3 regions of the Streptomyces akebiae genome follow, and region 3 is predicted to be linked to each of the others. Evidence: predicted binding sites of a transcription regulator. Region 3 holds the regulator's gene; each other region holds the start of a gene.

Region 1 (6,428 bases), 1.2 Mb from region 3:
CGTGACGGACGAGCAGGTCGTCGACGCGATCAAGCTGCTGGCGCGGACCGAGGGGATCTTCGCGGAGACCGCGGGCGGGGTGACCGTCGGAGTGACGAAGAAGCTGATCGAGGACGGCGTTCTCGACCCGACGCTGACCACGGTCGTGCTCAACACCGGGGACGGCCTGAAGACGCTGGACGCGGTGGCCGGGACCGGACTCACCGCGACCATTCGGCCCAACCTCGATTCGTTCCGTGCGGCCGGTCTCGCGTAAGGGCTGCCAGTCGTTCGTCCGCGGGTCCGTGGGGGCTGGTCGCGCCCACGCGGCGGTAGCCGCCCATTGAGCACGGTCCCGCCCCCCAACTCTTCTGCACCGACCGGAGGTCACAAGTCATGAGCGTCAACGTCCGCATTCCGACCATCCTTCGCACCTACACCGGGGGCCAGGCCGAGGTGAGTGCCGAAGGGGCGACCCTCGGCGAGGTCATCGCCGATCTGGAGAAGAACCACAACGGGATCGCCGCCCGGGTGCTCGACGATCAGGGCAAGTTGCGGCGTTTCGTGAATGTGTACGTGAATGACGACGATGTCCGGTTCGAGCAGGGCCTGGAGACGGCCACGCCGGACGGTGCGGGTGTGTCGATCATTCCCGCGGTCGCCGGTGGCTGACCGCCGCGCCGTACCGGTCGGTAGTAACCGTCGGTAACTTTGATTACCGAGAGTTCATCGAATTGCCCCCTCCGTGAGAGAAGCGGAGGGGGCAATTCTCTATGGTTGAGCACTGTAGAGTTGGGGAACCCGGTCCGATCGCCGTAGTGATTCCTTGCCGGTCGCATATTTGATCGCGCCGCACGCCCTATATGAAGTAGCCAAAGTGTGCAGGCCTTTTGCGTATTTCGTTCCTTTTGTGGGGCCCGACTTGCCCTGAATTCGGGCGAATTGTTCGTACATTCCCGACCGGTCGTGTCCAGAATTCTCGTCCGATTGACCTGTTGCAGAGGGCAGTTGGACAGATACATTCGGCCGCGGTCGACGCGTTCCGGCGCACACCCCCAACCGTTGGGGGGTGAGGTCTGACCCGGATCCGCGAAGTGTGGATCTGTGCAAGGGCCAGTAATAGGGGAGTTAGGCATGGCTCAGGGCACCGTCAAGTGGTTCAACGCGGAGAAGGGGTACGGCTTCATCGCGGTCGACGGTGGTGCGGATGTTTTCGTCCACTACAGCGCGATCCAGATGGACGGTTACCGCACCCTGGAAGAGGGCCAGCGGGTCGAGTTCGAGATCTCGCAGGGTCAGAAGGGGCCGCAGGCGGACATGGTCCGACTGGCGGCCGGCTGAAGTACGCGCCGGGTTCAACGCAGCGACGTTCTTCGTTCTTCATGGGAGGGCTCGCACCCCGTTTCGGGGTGCGAGCCCTCTCGTGTGTGGGGCCGCCGGCCCGGCAGGCGCACGGGCTGATCCGGGCCGCGGCGTGGGTCTGTCGACGGGGCGCGCGGGGGCGCGTTCACCTGCGGATCATCGAGAGCCGCTTGCACTCGGCATGGTCGAGTGCTAATCATTGGCGTTAGCACTCTGAAGGTGAGAGTGACAACGAGGACCGGGTCGGTGAGGCCCGCAGGCCGGGTGGGGCAAGGAACCACGAGGCAGGCAGGCCGTCCGTCGCGGGCGCCAGCGCGGTCCGGAGCAATCCACCCCAGTCCGGGAGGACCACTTCACATGGCCAAGATCATCGCGTTCGACGAGGAGGCGCGGCGCGGCCTCGAGCGCGGCATGAACCAGCTCGCGGACGCCGTCAAGGTGACGCTCGGCCCCAAGGGCCGGAACGTCGTCCTCGAGAAGAAGTGGGGCGCCCCCACGATCACCAACGATGGTGTCTCCATCGCCAAGGAGATCGAGCTCGAGGACCCGTACGAGAAGATCGGCGCCGAGCTGGTCAAGGAAGTCGCCAAGAAGACGGACGACGTCGCCGGTGACGGTACGACCACCGCGACCGTCCTCGCCCAGGCCCTGGTCAAGGAAGGCCTGCGCAACGTAGCCGCCGGCGCCAACCCGATGGCCCTCAAGCGCGGTATCGAGAAGGCCGTCGAGGCCGTCTCCGGTGCCCTGCTCGACCAGGCCAAGGAGGTCGAGACCAAGGAGCAGATCGCCTCCACGGCCTCCATCTCCGCCGCCGACACCCAGATCGGCGAGCTCATCGCCGAGGCCATGGACAAGGTCGGCAAGGAAGGCGTCATCACCGTCGAGGAGTCGCAGACCTTCGGTCTGGAGCTCGAGCTCACCGAGGGCATGCGCTTCGACAAGGGCTACATCTCGGCGTACTTCGCGACCGACATGGAGCGCATGGAGGCGGTCCTGGAGGACCCCTACATCCTCATCGCCAACTCCAAGGTCAGCAACGTCAAGGACCTGCTCCCGCTCCTGGAGAAGGTCATGCAGTCGGGCAAGCCGCTGCTGATCATCGCCGAGGACGTCGAGGGCGAGGCCCTGTCGACCCTGGTCGTCAACAAGATCCGTGGCACCTTCAAGTCCGTCGCCGTCAAGGCCCCGGGCTTCGGTGACCGCCGCAAGGCCATGCTCGGCGACATCGCCATCCTCACGGGCGGCGAGGTCATCTCCGAGGAGGTCGGCCTCAAGCTGGAGAACGCGACCCTGGACCTCCTGGGCCGCGCCCGCAAGGTCGTCATCACCAAGGACGAGACCACCATCGTCGACGGCTCCGGTGACACGGACCAGGTCGCCGGCCGGGTCAACCAGATCCGCGCCGAGATCGAGAACAGCGACTCGGACTACGACCGCGAGAAGCTCCAGGAGCGCCTGGCGAAGCTCGCGGGCGGCGTGGCCGTCATCAAGGCCGGTGCCGCGACCGAGGTGGAGCTCAAGGAGCGCAAGCACCGCATCGAGGACGCCGTTCGCAACGCGAAGGCGGCCGTCGAGGAGGGCATCGTCGCCGGTGGTGGCGTGGCCCTGCTGCAGGCCTCCCAGGTCTTCGAGAAGCTGGAGCTGGAGGGTGACGAGGCGACCGGCGCCAACGCCGTGAAGCTCGCGCTGGAGGCCCCGCTCAAGCAGATCGCCGTCAACGGTGGTCTCGAGGGTGGCGTCGTCGTGGAGAAGGTCCGCAACCTCCAGGTCGGCCACGGCCTCAACGCCGCGACCGGTGAGTACGTCGACATGATCGCCTCCGGCATCATCGACCCGGCGAAGGTCACGCGCTCTGCCCTGCAGAACGCCGCCTCCATCGCCGCGCTCTTCCTCACCACCGAGGCCGTCATCGCCGACAAGCCGGAGAAGTCCGCCGCGCCCGCCGGCGGCGGCATGCCGGGCGGTGACATGGACTTCTGATCGACCCCGGTCGATCACCGTCCTTCGCACCGAGGGCGGCACCCCCTGGAGACAGGGGGTGCCGCCCTCGGGCGTTTCCGGCACGTCGCGGGCCGGAAACGTGGTGTGCTCGGGGTCACAGTGGACGCGGGAGCGGGGGCGGAATCCTGTGGCCGGTCGTGTGGTTGTGCGGAGAGGCGCGCGCTATATGCGTGCGCATGGAATTCATTCCGCTCTCCCCCTCAAGGAGTCCCCACGTGACCACCGCCTCCACCGCCCCCACCGCTTCCGCCACTGGCTCCACGTCCCGCGCCGCCGAGGTGCTGTCCCGGCCCGTCACGATCAACGGGCTGACCGTGCCGAACCGGATCGCGATGGCGCCGATGACGCGGGTGTTCTCGCCCGGTGGGGTGCCGGGGGCGGATGTGGCCTCGTACTACGGGCGGCGGGCCGCCGCGGGGGTCGGGCTGATCGTGACCGAGGGGACGTACGTCGGGCACGAGACGGCGGGGGATCTCGACGGGGTGCCCCGGTTCGCCGGTGAGGAGCAGCTCGCGGGGTGGGCGAAGGTCGCGGAGGCCGTGCACGCCGGGGGCGGCACGATCGTGCCGCAGCTGTGGCACATCGGGACCGTCCGGCAGCAGGGCAAGCTCTTCCCGGACGCCCCCGTGTTCGGCCCCTCCGGTCTGCGGGTCGACGGCACCGAGGCGGCAGGCGGCCGGGCCATGACCCAGGCCGACATCGACGAGGTCATCGCGGCCTTCGCCAAGTCCGCCGCCGAGGCGGAGCGCATCGGCATGGACGGCGTCGAGATCCACGGGGCCCACGGCTACCTCGTCGACCAGTTCCTCTGGGAGCGCACCAACCGCCGTACGGACGCCTACGGCGGTGACCCGGTCGCCCGGACGAAGTTCGCGGCGGAGATCGTGGCGGCCGTGCGGGACTCCGTGTCCGCCGACTTCCCCGTCATCTTCCGCTACTCGCAGTGGAAGCAGGAGGCGTACGACGCGCGTCTCGCCGAGACGCCGCAGGAACTGGAGGCGGTGCTGAACCCGCTGGTGGCGGCCGGTGTCGACGCGTTCCACGCGTCCACGCGCCGCTACTGGCAGGCGGAGTTCGAGGGCTCGGAGCTGAACCTCGCGGGCTGGACGAAGAAGCTCACCGGCAAGCCCACCATCACGGTGGGCTCGGTCGGTCTGGACGGGGAGTTCCTCGCCGCGTTCGCCGGCGAGGAGGCGACGACGAAGGGGATCGACGACCTGCTGGACGGTCTGGAGGCCGAGGAGTTCGACCTCGTCGCCGTGGGCCGTGCGCTGCTCCAGGACCCCGAGTGGGCGGCGAAGGTGCTCGGCGGCCGCTTCGACGAGCTGAAGACGTTCGAGCCGTCGGCGCTGGGGTCGCTCAGCTGAGTCGCCCCCCGCGCCGGGCTCGTGCCGGGCCCCGCGCTGGGCCCGCGTTGGGCCCGCGTTGGGCCCGCGCCGGGGATCTTTCGCCAAGTCTCCCCAGTACCCGGCGGTAGCGAACCAATTCCGTCATATGTGTCGTTGTAGTGTCGTGGCACAGCGCCGTCGGCGCCCCAACTCTCCTGATTGCACGGGGAGTTGGGGCGCCGATGCGCTGACCGTCCCTTGACGGTCCCCTTCCCCCACGAATCGGACAAGATACCCATGGCACGACACAAGCTCACCCTCAAGCACAAGCGGTTCCTCGCGGCCGGTGCCGCCGTCGCGGCCATCGCGGGCGGCCTCGGCGTCGCCGCGAACGCGGGCGCCAGCGAGACGGTCGAGAAGAAGGCACCGGTGCCGAAGGTCGTCGTCAAGACGGTGTTCGCCCCGGCCGACACCGCCGATGTCGCGACCGCCGTCACCTACGACACCGCCCTGGTCCCGGTCGCCGGGCGGGTGCAGGTCAAGGAGGAGCTGCGGCGCGACGGCGGTACGCGGATCGAGCTGCGGCTGCGGGACCTCGCCGCGAACCGCGTCTACGGCGCGCACGTCCACACCAAACCGTGCGGCAAGCTGCCCGCCGACGCCGGGCCGCACTACCAGGACGAGCTCGACCCGAACCAGCCGTCCGTCGACCCGGCGTACGCCAACCCTGAGAACGAGGTGTGGCTCGACGTGCGGACGAACGAGGACGGTTCGGCCCGCTCGATCGCCACCGTCGACTGGCGCTTCCGGGCCGACGGGGCCCGCTCGGTGGTGCTCCACACGGCGGCCACCTCCACCCACGCGGGGCACGCCGGCACGGCCGGGGCGCGGCTGGCCTGCGTGAACGTTCCCTTCAAGTAGGAGCCTCCGGCGGGGAACCCGCGGGCGCGGCCGGTAGCCGGTATCCGGTATCCGGTAGTGGTCAGTCGGCGTAGTCCTTGAGCTTCTCGGTGTCGAGCGTGATGCTCACGGGCGCCGGGATCTCGACGGTCGCGCCCCACGGGTGGGACTCGGTCTGCCGGTACCGGCCGTCCTTCGGTTCGCTGAACACGGTGACGGTGGTGTTGTCGCGGTCGATGAGCAGGTAGACGGGGATCTCGGCCGCCGCGTAGCCGAGGGGCTTGTCGACGCGGTCGCGCTGGTCGGTGTCGCGGTCGTGCGAGGTGATCTCCACGGCCATGAGGGCGCCGGTCGGGTCGGACCACTCGCCGTCCTGCACGAAGTGGTCCACCGGTGCCAGGAAGCCGTCGGTGCGGGCGCGACCCTTCCGATATGCCTCTGCCTTCACACCACGCTCGGGCGCGAGGTCGAGGTCTGGCCGCTGCTGCATGCAGTGGCGCAGCAGCCACATGAAGATCGACGTGTGCTTGCCGTCCGGCACTGCCTTGACCTCTACTTTTCCGTTGATGTACTCAAGCCGCACGGTCTCGGGAGCCACGGCGGCCAGCTCCTCGAACTCGTCGACGTCGAGCGGGCCGTGCCGGACGCACAGCCTCCCGCCGAGAAACTCCAGCCGGTTCCGCAGTTCCCGGGGGGCCCTGCGGACGAGTTCCTCGAAGTCCTCGACGGACATCTGCGGGTGCTCAGCGGTGTCAGGGGTCATGGTGTCGCCTCCTTCCTCCCATCGTGCCCCGGCGTGGTGTCGGCGGACCGTAGGAGCGGTCATACGGGTGTCCCCTCTCGTGGCTGTTGTGACAT
Region 2 (6,428 bases), 2.9 Mb from region 3:
GACTACCACTTGCTGCCGAGCGTGCGCGGGGACCTGCTGCACAGGCTGGGCCGCACGGAGGAGGCCCGCGCCGAGTTCGTACGGGCGGCCGGACTGGCCCGGAACGAGAGGGAGCGCGCACTGCTGCTGGCGCGGGCGGAGGAGGGTGACTGAAGGAGCGGGGAGGGGGAGCGGGACGAGAGGCGGTCGGGCAGCGCGTGGGGCCGAGGGGCCGGGTGGGTGTGCGGCTGCTGGGGCTGCGGTGACGGGGTGTGGTCGGCTGCGGGTGATGCGGTGAGGTGTTGTGTGGCTGGGCGCGGTGCGTCGGTGGGCGCGGTGGGTCGTGGATGTCCGGGGAAGCCGTAGCCGGGCGACGGGGCGGGGGCGCGCTGGATGGTCGGGCGCTGCGTTCGCATGCGTTCGCGCGGCGGGGGGTGGTGGGCTGCGGTGAGTGACGCTGCGAGGAGTTGTGCGCTTGAGCGCGGTGGCCCGCGAGGATGTCCGGGGAGCCGCGCGACGGGCGCGGCGGGCGCGGCGGGCGCGGCGGGCGCGGCGGGTGGCGATGGGCGCGATGGGTGCGACGGGCAGCGGTGGGGCGCGGCGGGGCGCGATCCGCGACGGCCCACCACGGGGCCGCAGCGGGGCACTGAGAGTCGGCAACGGGGCACCGAGAGTCGGCAGCGGGGTGCCAAGGGGCCGGTGACGGGGTGCCAAGGGCCGCGGCGGTGCCGGGAGTCGTGCGACCGGTCACCACGGTGCTGCGGGCGGGCGGGGGTGCCTAGGGTCCCAGCGGCGGCCCCGGCCGAGCCCCGCGAACTACGCCGGGCGGCCGATCAGCATCGTCGGGGCGCCGGCGACCCGGGTCAGGAAGACCGTCGCCGCATTGCGCCCCTGCGGCTTGACCTTCTTGCGCAGTTCCTCCGGCTCCACCGCCGACCCCCGCTTCTTCACGGTGAGGATGCCGACCTCGCGCTCCCGCAGCAGGGCCTTCAACTTCTTCACGTTGAACGGGAGCCGGTCGGTGATCTCGTACGCGGTGGCGTACGGGGTGACATGGTGCTCGTCGGCGGTGACATAGGCGATCGTGGGGTCGATCAGCCCGCCCCGCAGATCCTCGGCGACCTGGGCGACCAGGTGGGCGCGGATCACGGCGCCGTCGGGTTCGTACAGGTACCGGCCCACCGGACGGACCGGGGGGTCGGGCAGCATGGTGTCGGGGGTGGCGCGGATGCCGGCCCCGGCGGGCAGCAGCATCGCCCGCCGCGCCCCCGGTGTCCCGTTCGCACGGAACCAGAGCACGGCCTCCTTCACGTCCCCACCGTCGGAGATCCACTCGGCCTCGGCCTCCGGGGGGATCGCCTCGTGGGGGATGCCGGGCGCGATCTTCAGCGCGCCGAGCGGGGCCTTCAGCGCCGCCGACACCGCCCAGGACAGGGGCGGGGAGTAGGCCTCCGGGTCGAAGATCCGGCCGCGCTTGGAGGAACGCCGGGCGGGGTCGACGAACACGGCTTCGTACCCGGCCGTGTCCACCTCCGTCACATCCGCCTCGCGCACCTCGACCAGCTCGGTGAGCCCGAGCGCCTCGGCGTTGGCGCGGGCCACCGCCACGGTCAGCGGGTCATGGTCGACGGCCAGCACCCGGATCCCGGCGCGCGCGAACGCGATCGCGTCCCCGCCGATCCCGCAGCACAGATCGGCGACGGAGCGCACGCCCAGCGCCCGGAAGCACTCGGCCCGGTACGTCGCCACGCTCGTCCTGGTCGACTGCTCGACCCCGTTCGGCGTGAAGAACATCCGCTCCGCGTCCGCCGCGCCGAACTTCGCCACCGCCCGCTGCCGCAGCCGGGCCTGTGCCAGTGCCGCCGAGACCAGTTCCGCCGGGTGGTCGCGGCGCAGCCGGGTCGCCACGGCCAGCTCCCGTGCCGGCTCGGTGTCGCGCACCTCGTCGAGGAGGGCGCGGCCCTCGGGGGTGAGGAGGGGGGCGAGGAAGGTGGCGGGGTCGAGGTCGTTCACCGGGTCATTGTCGGTCAGGGGGCCGGGGCGGGGGCCAGGGGGAGGGCGGTGTGGGCCAGTCGGTGGATGGTCGGGGGACGGTGGCGGTGTCGGGGCGGTGGAGGCGGGCCGCCCTGCGAGGATGCGGCGCCATGCGATTCGTACGACAAAATGATGTAAAGAACGCGAAGTGGTCGATCGGGAGGGGGAGGTCAGGCGTCCGTGGCGGCATCGCGCTGCTCGCCCTCGCGGCCGTCGTGTCCGGGTGCGGCGGGGGAGGCGCCGAGGAGGCCTCGGAGCGGGGCTCCGCCGGGCGCCGAGGCGCCGCCGAGGCAGGGCCGACCGCCGGGACCGCCGGGCCCGCACACGGCCAGCAGCGCGGGCAGGGCAGGGCGCGGCAGCACGGTGGGCGGCAGCTCGACGCGCCCGCAGCCCGGGCGCTCGACACGTACGCCGGGAAGGTGCGCCGGGCGCACGCCGCGCGGGTCGCCGCCGCGAAGCGCTGGGGGCTCGCGAGGGTGCCGCTGAGCGCGCCCGCGCCGCCGGCGACGAAGCCCGAGCTGAGGACCCGCAAGGGGTTCGAGGTCGACGGTCATGTCGAGGACGGCCTCCCTCCGGTCTTCACCACCGTCCCCACCCGTCAGAAGGTCGTCTTCCTGACCATCGACGACGGCGCCGAGAAGGACCCGGCGTTCCTGCGGATGATGACCGACCTGCGGATCCCGTACACCGCCTTCCTCAGCGACTACCTGATCAAGGAGGACTACGGCTACTTCGAGCGGATGCGGGACCGTGGCGTCGCCCTCCACAACCACACCCTCCGCCACCGCCACCTGCCCACGCTCTCCTACGCCGCGCAGAAGCACGAGATCTGCGGGATGCAGGACGTGATCGAGAAGCGGTACGGGACCCGGCCCACCCTCTTCCGGCCGCCGTACGGCAGCTACGACCGGGACACCCTCCGCGCCGCCAGGACCTGCGGCATCGAGGCCGTCCCCCTGTGGAACGAGGAGGTCTTCGTCGACCGCTGGGACTACCGCGAGGCGAACCGTGAACTCCGCCCCGGCGACATCGTCCTCAGCCACTTCCGGGGCACGTCCGAATGGAAGGGCACCATGCCCGACATGATCCGCCGCTTCCTGAACCTGGTCACCGCAGAGGGGTACGCGGTGGCGAGGTTGGAGGACTACCTGTGAGGGCCGACGGAGGCGGGCGAAGGGCGCACCGGAGGGGGCGCCGGGGGACGCGCGTCCCACCGGCCCGCACGCCCGGCGCCCGCGCCCTGACCGTCCTCTCCGCCCTCACGGCCCTCGCCGCTCTGCTTCTCGCCGGATGCGCGGCCGACGCCACGGGCTCGGGGCCGGGGACCGAAGCGCCGGGGCGGGGCCGAGACCCGGCGCAGGCACCGGCCCCGACGGCCCCCGCGCCCGGCGCGGGCGGACCCGCGAACCACAGCCCCGCACCTCCCCACCCCCGCGCGCACAACCCCGCCCGCACGCACACCCATCCGCGCCCCCACCTCCACCCCCACGCATCACCACCCCCGCACCGCCGCTGGGGCCTCCCCGCCCCCCTCGCCCCCGCGCCCGAGCACCCCGACCGACGGCCCCTGCCCCGCGCTGCCGGGCCGGGCCCGCTGCCCGTCGTCGATCGCGTCCCCACCCGGGACAAGGTCGTCTTCCTCACGTACGACGACGGGGCCGAGAAGGACCCCCGGTTCGTCGACATGGTGCGTGAGCTGCGGCTGCCGGTGAGCATGTTCCTGACGGACAGTGTCGTGGGACCCGGATACGGCCACTTCGCACGGCTGCGGGCGGTCGGCGCGACCGTGCAGAACCACACGCTCGACCACACCGCCCTGCGCGGCCTGCCGTACGCCGGACAGCGCGCCGAGATCTGCGGCCAGCAGAACAAGCTCAAGCAGCGCTTCGGCGTCCGGCCGACCCTCTTCCGCCCGCCCTACGGCGTCTACGACAGCACCACGCTCCGCGCGGCCGCCGACTGCGGCCTCTCCGCGGTCGTCCTGTGGCGCGCGTCCATGCAGATCCACGACCTCCGCTACGCCGTCGGCCACCGCCTCCGCCCCGGCGACATCGTCCTCGCCGGCTTCCGGGGCCCGGACCAGCTGAAGGGCACCACCCTCACGGAGATGACGACCCGGCTGCTGCGCCGCGTCCAGGAGCAGGGCCTGACGGTCGGCCGCCTGGAGGACTACCTCTGAACGCCCCGCCACAACCGGATGGGCGACCCTCCCGCACCCCGCACCGGGACCCTCCCGCACCCCGCCCGACGACCCGCCGCAACCCGCTCGATTAGCAGTCCGCTTGACCGAGTGCTAATCGCGGTCATAGTCTCAGGTCTGGCACTCCCCCCGGGAGAGTGCCAACAACGCGACGGGCAGGTCCGGCACCCGCGACGACGGATCCACCTGGTCGCCACCTCAGACAGTTAACCCCGTGAGATCTCCGAAGGGGGAGGTCGGATCGTGACGACCACCAGCTCCAAGGTTGCCATCAAGCCGCTCGAGGACCGCATTGTGGTCCAGCCGCTCGACGCCGAGCAGACCACCGCCTCTGGCCTGGTCATCCCGGACACCGCGAAGGAGAAGCCCCAGGAGGGCGTCGTCCTCGCCGTGGGTCCGGGCCGCTTCGAGGACGGCCAGCGGCTGCCGCTCGACGTCTCCGTCGGCGACATCGTGCTGTACAGCAAGTACGGCGGCACCGAGGTGAAGTACAACGGCGAGGAGTACCTCGTCCTCTCGGCTCGCGACGTGCTCGCGATCGTCGAGAAGTAGTTCGCCCGCTTCCTCACCGAAGCACCTTGCTTTTGAGCTGCGCCCTTGGCCCCCGCGACCACTAATCAGCCGGGCGTCGGGGGCGCAGTTCGTTTCACCCACGTTTTCCGAGAGGGCTGAACCGCTCCCATGGCGAAGATCCTGAAGTTCGACGAGGACGCCCGTCGCGCCCTCGAGCGCGGCGTCAACAAGCTTGCCGACACGGTCAAGGTGACGATCGGCCCCAAGGGCCGCAACGTCGTCATCGACAAGAAGTTCGGCGCCCCCACCATCACCAACGACGGTGTGACCATCGCCCGCGAGGTCGAGGTCGAGGACCCGTACGAGAACCTCGGTGCCCAGCTGGTGAAGGAGGTGGCGACCAAGACCAACGACATCGCTGGTGACGGCACCACCACCGCCACCGTGCTCGCCCAGGCTCTGGTGCGCGAGGGCCTGAAGAACGTCGCCGCCGGTGCCTCCCCGGCCGCCCTGAAGAAGGGCATCGACGCCGCCGTCGCCGCGGTCTCCGAGGAGCTCCTCGCGACCGCCCGCCCGATCGACGAGAAGTCCGACATCGCCGCCGTCGCCGGTCTGTCCGCCCAGGACACGCAGGTCGGCGAGCTCATCGCCGAGGCGATGGACAAGGTCGGCAAGGACGGTGTCATCACCGTCGAGGAGTCCAACACCTTCGGTCTGGAGCTGGACTTCACCGAGGGCATGGCCTTCGACAAGGGCTACCTGTCGCCGTACTTCGTGACGGACCAGGAGCGTATGGAGGCCGTCCTCGACGACCCGTACATCCTCATCCACCAGGGCAAGATCGGTTCCATCGCCGACCTGCTGCCGCTGCTGGAGAAGGTCATCCAGGCCAACGCCTCCAAGCCGCTGCTGATCATCGCCGAGGACGTCGAGGGCGAGGCCCTGTCGACCCTGGTCGTCAACAAGATCCGCGGCACCTTCAACGCGGTCGCCGTCAAGGCCCCCGGCTTCGGCGACCGTCGCAAGGCGATGCTGCAGGACATGGCGACGCTGACCGGCGCCGAGGTCATCTCCGAGGAGGTCGGCCTCAAGCTCGACCAGGTCGGTCTCGACGTGCTCGGCTCCGCCCGCCGCGTCACCGTCACCAAGGACGACACCACGATCGTCGACGGCGCCGGTGACTCCGGTGCGGTCCAGGGCCGCGTCGCCCAGATCAAGGCCGAGATCGAGAACACGGACTCCGACTGGGACCGCGAGAAGCTCCAGGAGCGCCTCGCCAAGCTGGCCGGCGGCGTGTGCGTCATCAAGGTCGGCGCCGCCACCGAGGTGGAGCTGAAGGAGAAGAAGCACCGTCTGGAGGACGCCATCTCCGCGACCCGCGCCGCGGTCGAGGAGGGCATCGTCTCCGGTGGTGGCTCCGCGCTCGTCCACGCCGTGAAGGTCCTGGAGGGCAACCTCGGCAAGACCGGCGACGAGGCCACGGGTGTCGCGGTCGTCCGCAAGGCCGCCGTCGAGCCGCTGCGCTGGATCGCCGAGAACGCCGGCCTGGAGGGCTACGTCATCACCTCCAAGGTCGCCGAGCTCGACAAGGGCCAGGGCTTCAACGCCGCCACCGGCGAGTACGGCGACCTGGTCAAGCAGGGCGTCATCGACCCGGTCAAGGTCACCCGCTCCGCCCTGGAGAACGCCGCCTCCATCGCCT
Region 3 (6,428 bases):
GGCCACGGAGATGACCGCTGTGGACGAGCGCGGAATGACCAAGTACTTCGAGGAGCTTGAGCCTCCCGAGGGCGTCAAGGTCGAGCTCCTCCGGGGGGAAATCGTGATGATGGCTGCTCCCGATCTGGTGCACAACCGGATCGTGGCGGACGTGCAGGACCAGATCCCGCGTAAGCGCTGGGAACGGCTCCAGACGACGGATGTCGACATCATCGGCGAAGCCAGCGAGCCCATTCCGGACCTGCTCGTGATGGAACGCGGGGTGGCTCCGGCCTCGGGGAATCTGGTTCCCTCTCAGTTGGCCACCTTGGTGGTCGAGGTGGTCTCGAAAACGAGTGTCGACCGGGACTACGGCGTCAAGCGATCTATCTACGCGGCAGGCAAGATCCCCGCTTATCTGATCGTCGACCCCATTGTGGCGCACTGCGTTCTCTTGACCGACCCGGTAGGAGAGGGGGACCAAGCTGACTACCGTGGACAGTGGATCACCAAGTTCGGTGATCCGGTGGTGCTCGAATCGCTCGACCTGAAGCTGGACACGAGCGAGTTCGGGACGGTCACCGGGGTGAGGCTTCACCGGCTGCCGTGACGAAGTCGATCAACTCCTCCACCCTCCCCAGCAACTCCGGCTCCAGATCCCTGTAGGAGCCGACCCGCGCCAGAATCGCCTGCCACACCGCCCCCGTGTTCTCCGCGGGCCACCCCAGCGCCCGGCACACCCCCGTCTTCCAGTCCTGCCCGCGCGGCACGCGCGGCCACGCCGCGATGCCCACCGACGACGGCTTCACCGCCTCCCAGATGTCGATGTACGGGTGACCCACGACGAGCGCGTGCTCGCTGGTCACCGACGCGGCGATGCGTGACTCCTTGCTGCCCGGGACCAGATGGTCGACCAGGACGCCGAGACGGGCGTCCGGCCCGGGTGCGAACTCCGCGACGATCGCGGGCAGGTCGTCCACACCCTCCAGGTACTCCACCACCACGCCCTCGATGCGCAGATCGTCGCCCCAGACCTTCTCGACGAGTTCCGCGTCGTGGCGGCCCTCGACATAGATGCGGCCCGCCCGGGCCACGCGCGCGCGGGCGCCCGGGACGGCCACCGAGCCGGAAGCCGTGCGGGACGGGCGGGCGGGGGCCGACGACGCGGGGCGGACCAGCGTCACCACCCGCCCCTCCAGCAGGAACCCCCGCGGCTCCAGCGGGAACACCCGGTGCTTGCCGAAGCGGTCCTCCAGCGTCACCGTGCCCGCCTCGCAGCGGACGACCGCGCCGCAGAAGCCGGTGGTGGGCTCCTCGACGACCAGTCCGGGGTCGGCCGGGACCTCGGGGGCCGGCTTGGGCTTCTTCCAGGGAGGGGTCAGGTCGGGTGAGTACTGGCGCATTCGGATGACGATAGGAGAAGCGGCGCCCGGATGCTCCGTACTCAGCCCGACACGCCGAAGCGCCGGGCCAGGGCGTCGCGTTGGGCCCGCACGAAGGCCGCGTCCACCACCGCCCCGTGGCCGGGCACGTACAGCGCGTCCTCGCCGCCGAGGGCCAGCAGACGGTCCAGCGCGTCCGGCCAGCGGGACGGGACGGCGTCGGGGCCGGCCTGGGGGTCACCGGACTCCTCGACCAGGTCCCCGCAGAAGACGACCTCCGGAGAACCGGCCGACTCCCCGGTGCCCGGTGTGCCCGGGACGAGGACCACCAGATCGTGTGCGGTGTGTCCCGGCCCCACGTTCGCCAGCAGCACCTGACGGCCGCCGCCCAGGTCGAGCGTCCACTCGCCGGAGACCTGGTGTCGGGGAAGGACGAGGAGGTCGGCGGCCTCGGTGGCGTCCGCCGGGGGCAGACCGTGGTGCACGGCGTCCGCGCGGAGGACGTCGCGGTCACGGGTCAGGACGCCGTCGACGCCCACCGCGCCGAAGACCTCCACGCCGGCGAACGCGGCCGCCCCGAAGACATGGTCGAAGTGGGGGTGGGTGAGCGCGAGATGCGTCACACGGGCGCCACCGAGCAGCTGCCACGCCTCGGCGCGCAACCGCGCGCCTTCCCGCAGGCTGGAACCCGCGTCGATCATGAGGGCCGCACCGTCCCCGGCCACCAGTCCGACCGTGCAGTCCCAGCCGGGAAGGCGGCACCGTCCGACGCGTGGCGTCAATCCCTGCCACCCGCACTCTTCCCAAGTCACCGTCATGCCCCGACGCTAGCTGTAGCGCGGCGTCAGCCGGTGAAGGAGGGGGCGGGGGCAGGCCGTGGAGAGGGCCCGTCGTGAGGGCTTCCGGGGTCGCCATGGGCGGGCCGAGGGGCGGTGTGGTCGCCCGCGTGCTCGCCGGTCGGCGGACCCCGGCCGACCGCGCCCGTCGTCGCGTACCCGTCGGTAGGAAGCGCGCCGACAGGGGACCCGGCGACGGCCGGGCAGGGGCCCGACATCGCCGGACAGGTCGGTACACGTCGGCATGACATGGCTGGACCGGCCTTGCCGGGGGCGTACCCCACCGCCGTACACTGGGCGGGGAGTGTTGGCACTCGCCCGCGGTGAGTGCCAAGGGGGAGTCACGGAAGAGCGAGCTGGAGGTGTGCGCGATGCTCAGTGAACGCAGGCTCCAGGTGCTGCGCGCCATCGTCCAGGACTACGTGGGCACCGAGGAGCCGGTCGGTTCCAAGGCGCTCACGGAGCGGCACAACCTCGGGGTCTCCCCGGCGACCGTCCGCAACGACATGGCGGCGCTGGAGGACGAGGGCTTCATCGCCCAGCCCCACACCAGCGCGGGCCGCATCCCCACCGACAAGGGGTACCGGCTCTTCGTCGACAAGCTGGCGGGCGTCAAGCCGATGACCCCGCCCGAGCGGCGCGCCATCCAGAACTTCCTGGACGGCGCGGTCGACCTCGACGACGTGGTGGCGCGGACCGTGCGGCTGCTGGCGCAGCTCACGCGGCAGGTCGCCGTCGTGCAGTATCCGTCGCTCACACGCTCGACGGTGCGGCACGTGGAGCTGCTGTCGCTGGCCCCCGCCCGGCTGATGCTCGTGCTGATCACGGACACCGGACGGGTGGAGCAGCGGCTGGTGGACTGCCCGGCGCCCTTCGGGGAAACGTCACTCGCGGATCTGCGCGCCCGCCTCAACAGCAAGGTCGCGGGCCGCCGGTTCACCGATGTGCCGAGGCTGGTCGAGGACCTGCCGGAGGCGTTCGACGTCGAGGACCGGGGCACGGTCGCCACGGTGCTCTCCACCTTGCTGGAGGCACTCGTCGAGGAGAGCGAGGAGCGGCTGATGATCGGCGGTACCGCCAATCTCACCCGCTTCGGACATGACTTCCCCCTCACCATCCGGCCCGTTCTGGAAGCCTTGGAGGAGCAGGTCGTCCTTCTCAAGTTGCTTGGCGAGGCCGGGGATTCGGGCATGACCGTACGCATCGGTCATGAGAACGCGTATGAGGGACTCAACTCCACGTCCGTCGTCTCCGTCGGTTACGGTTCGGGCGGCGAGGCAGTAGCGAAACTGGGCGTGGTCGGACCTACGCGCATGGACTATCCGGGAACGATGGGAGCGGTACGAGCGGTGGCACGGTACGTCGGACAGATCCTGGCGGAGTCTTAAGTGGCCACGGACTACTACGCCGTGCTCGGCGTGCGCCGCGACGCGTCTCAGGACGAGATCAAGAAGGCGTTCCGGAGGCTCGCGCGCGAGCTGCACCCGGACGTCAATCCCGATCCGAAGACACAGGAGCGGTTCAAGGAGATCAACGCCGCCTACGAGGTGTTGTCGGACCCGCAGAAGAAGCAGGTCTACGACCTCGGCGGCGACCCGCTGTCCCAGGCGGGCGGCGGAGGCGCGGGCGGCTTCGGCGCCGGTGGCTTCGGGAACTTCTCGGACATCATGGACGCGTTCTTCGGTACGGCGTCCCAGCGCGGCCCCCGGTCGCGTACGCGCCGCGGTCAGGACGCGATGATCCGGCTGGAGATCGACCTCGACGAGGCGGCCTTCGGTACGACGAAGGACATCCAGGTCGACACCGCCATCGTCTGCGCGACGTGCAGCGGCGAGGGCGCGGCCCCGGGGACGACCGCCCAGACCTGTGACATGTGTCGCGGTCGTGGTGAGGTCTCCCAGGTCACGCGTTCCTTCCTCGGCCAGGTCATGACCTCCCGGCCCTGCCCGCAGTGCCAGGGCTTCGGCACGATCGTCCCCAACCCGTGCCCCGAGTGCGCGGGCGACGGACGGGTGCGGTCGCGGCGGACGCTCACGGTCAAGATCCCGGCCGGTGTCGACAACGGCACGCGCATCCAGCTCGCCGGTGAGGGCGAGGTCGGGCCCGGCGGCGGTCCCGCCGGTGACCTCTACGTCGAGATCCACGAGCTGCCGCACCCGATGTTCCAGCGGCGCGGCGACGATCTGCACTGCACGGTGACGATCCCGATGACGGCGGCGTCGCTCGGTACGAAGGTGCCGCTGGAGACGCTGGACGGGCTGGAGGAGGTCGACATCCGGCCCGGGACGCAGTCCGGGCAGTCGATCCCGCTGCACGGGCGCGGTGTCACGCATCTGCGGGGCGGCGGGCGGGGCGACCTGATCGTCCACGTCGAGGTCCAGACGCCGACGAAGCTGGACCCCGAGCAGGAGGGGCTGCTGCGGCAGCTGGCCGCGCTGCGGGGTGAGGAGCGGCCCACGGGGCAGTTCCAGCCCGGGCAGCAGGGGCTGTTCTCCCGGTTGAAGGACGCGTTCAACGGGCGGTGACCGTAGTTCGTTCGGCTGCGGGCGCGTGGGGCTCCTCGCACAGCTCCCCGCGCCCCTGAAAGATCAGGCCCCTGCGGGCCTGAAAGATCAGCCACCCGCGGCCTGAAGGCGACCGGCTGCGCCCCTGAAAGCACGGGGCGCAGCCCCGGCTTTTCAGGGGCGCGGGGAACTGCGCGGCCCGCCCCCACGCACCCGCACCCGATCGACTAGCGTCCGCCCCCGATTCGGCTCCACCCGGAGGCCGTGGCACCATGCCGTCATGTCCTCCGCACTGACCGATCTCGTCCCGCTCCCGATCGTGCAGGCCCCGATGGCGGGCGGTGTGTCCGTGCCGCGGCTGGCCGCCGCCGTGTCCGAGGCCGGCGGGCTGGGGTTCCTCGCCGCCGGGTACAAGACGGCCGACGGGATGTACCAGGAGATCAAGGCGCTCCGGGCGCTCACCTCACGCCCCTTCGGCGTGAACCTCTTCATGCCGCAGCCGGAGCACCCCGGTGCGAGCACCGGCTCCACCGGAGTGGCTGACGCCGCGCCCCCCGCTGCCGCCGCCGTCGAGGTCTACGCGGAGCAGCTCGCCGGTGAGGCCACCTGGTACGACGCCGAGCTGGGCGACCCGGACAGCGGACGCGACGACGGTTACGAGGCCAAGCTCGCCGTGCTGCTCGACAACCCGGTGCCCGTGGTGTCGTTCCACTTCGGCTGCCCGACGCCCGAGGTCGTCGACGCCCTCGCCCGCAAGGGCACCCTCACCCTGGTCACCGCGACCTCGGCGGAGGAGGCGCAGGCCGTGGAGCGGTCCGGGGCCCACGCCGTGATCGTCCAGGGCGTCGAGGCCGGCGGCCACCAGGGCACCCACCGGGACGACCCCGAGCGGGACCGCGCCGGCATCGGTCTGCTCTCGCTCGTCGCCCAGGTCCGCGAAGCCGTGGCGCTGCCGATGGTCGCGGCCGGCGGCATCATGCGCGGCAGCCAGATCGCCGCCCTCCTCACGGCGGGCGTGAGCGCGGCCCAGCTCGGCACGGCGTTCCTCGCGACCGCCGAGTCCGGCGCGCACGCCGTGCACAAGCAGGCCCTCACCGACCCCCTCTTCGTCCGCACCGAGCTGACCCGGGCCTTCTCCGGCCGTCCGGCCCGGGGCCTGGTCAACCGGTTCCTGCGCGAGCACGGCCCGTACGCGCCCGTCGCCTATCCGGAGGTCCACCACCTCACCTCGCCGCTGCGCAAGGCCGCCGCGAAGGCCGGGGACGCGCAGGGCATGGCGCTCTGGGCCGGGCAGGGGCACCGGATGGCCCGGGACATGCCGGCCGGGGAACTGGTCGAGGTGCTGGCCGCCGAGATCGCCGCCGCACAGGCCGAGCAGGCCGCGGCGCGGGTCGGCGGCCCGGCCGCGGGGCTGGGCGGCGGACGGACCGGGAACGAGGGGCGATGACCGCACCGGTGTTCGTGGTCGACTCGCTGGACCTGCCGGACGGCTGCGGCGGCGAGCTCGTCCTCGACGGACCCGAGGGCCGGCACGCCGTCTCCGTGAAGCGGCTGCGGGCCGGTGAGGACGTGGTCCTCACGGACGGGCGCGGCCGCTGGGCCGAGGGGATCGTCAAGGCCGCCGAGGGCAAGGACCGGCTCGTGGTCATGGACCTGGAGACCGTGCACGAGCAGCCCGCGGCGCAGCCCCGGATCACCGTCGTCCAGGCGCTGCCCAAGGGCGACCG

The links. The regulator HrcA, encoded in region 3, represses chaperone genes, less so after heat shock. The targets are predictions, from matches to a motif close to TTNGCACTCNGNNNNNCNGAGTGCNAA.
Region 1: groL (chaperonin GroEL) is a predicted target of HrcA. The motif match lies at 1,511-1,537, and genes of this name have one in related genera.
Region 2: groES (co-chaperone GroES) is a predicted target of HrcA. The motif match lies at 4,284-4,310, and genes of this name have one in related genera.

The regions. Positions count from the first base shown of each region.
Region 1 is NZ_CP080647.1:5,615,359-5,621,786, forward strand. It holds gene thrC (threonine synthase) at 1-256, shown strand, start outside; gene K1J60_RS24235 (ubiquitin-like small modifier protein 1) at 376-651, shown strand; gene K1J60_RS24240 (cold-shock protein) at 1,114-1,320, shown strand; gene groL (chaperonin GroEL) at 1,699-3,321, shown strand; gene K1J60_RS24250 (NADH:flavin oxidoreductase) at 3,558-4,709, shown strand; gene K1J60_RS24255 (superoxide dismutase family protein) at 4,968-5,591, shown strand; gene K1J60_RS24260 (Uma2 family endonuclease) at 5,653-6,333, opposite strand; gene K1J60_RS24265 (helix-turn-helix domain-containing protein) at 6,393-6,428, opposite strand, start outside.
Region 2 is NZ_CP080647.1:3,980,388-3,986,815, reverse strand. It holds gene K1J60_RS16950 (RNA polymerase sigma factor) at 1-153, shown strand, start outside; gene K1J60_RS16945 (class I SAM-dependent methyltransferase) at 796-1,992, opposite strand; gene K1J60_RS16940 (polysaccharide deacetylase family protein) at 2,124-3,167, shown strand; gene K1J60_RS16935 (polysaccharide deacetylase family protein) at 3,254-4,192, shown strand; gene groES (co-chaperone GroES) at 4,457-4,765, shown strand; gene groL (chaperonin GroEL) at 4,895-6,428, shown strand, end outside.
Region 3 is NZ_CP080647.1:6,833,513-6,839,940, forward strand. It holds gene K1J60_RS29455 (Uma2 family endonuclease) at 11-589, shown strand; gene K1J60_RS29460 (DUF3097 domain-containing protein) at 558-1,382, opposite strand; gene K1J60_RS29465 (MBL fold metallo-hydrolase) at 1,424-2,179, opposite strand; gene hrcA (heat-inducible transcriptional repressor HrcA) at 2,569-3,585, shown strand; gene dnaJ (molecular chaperone DnaJ) at 3,586-4,722, shown strand; gene K1J60_RS29480 (nitronate monooxygenase) at 4,982-6,148, shown strand; gene K1J60_RS29485 (16S rRNA (uracil(1498)-N(3))-methyltransferase) at 6,145-6,428, shown strand, end outside.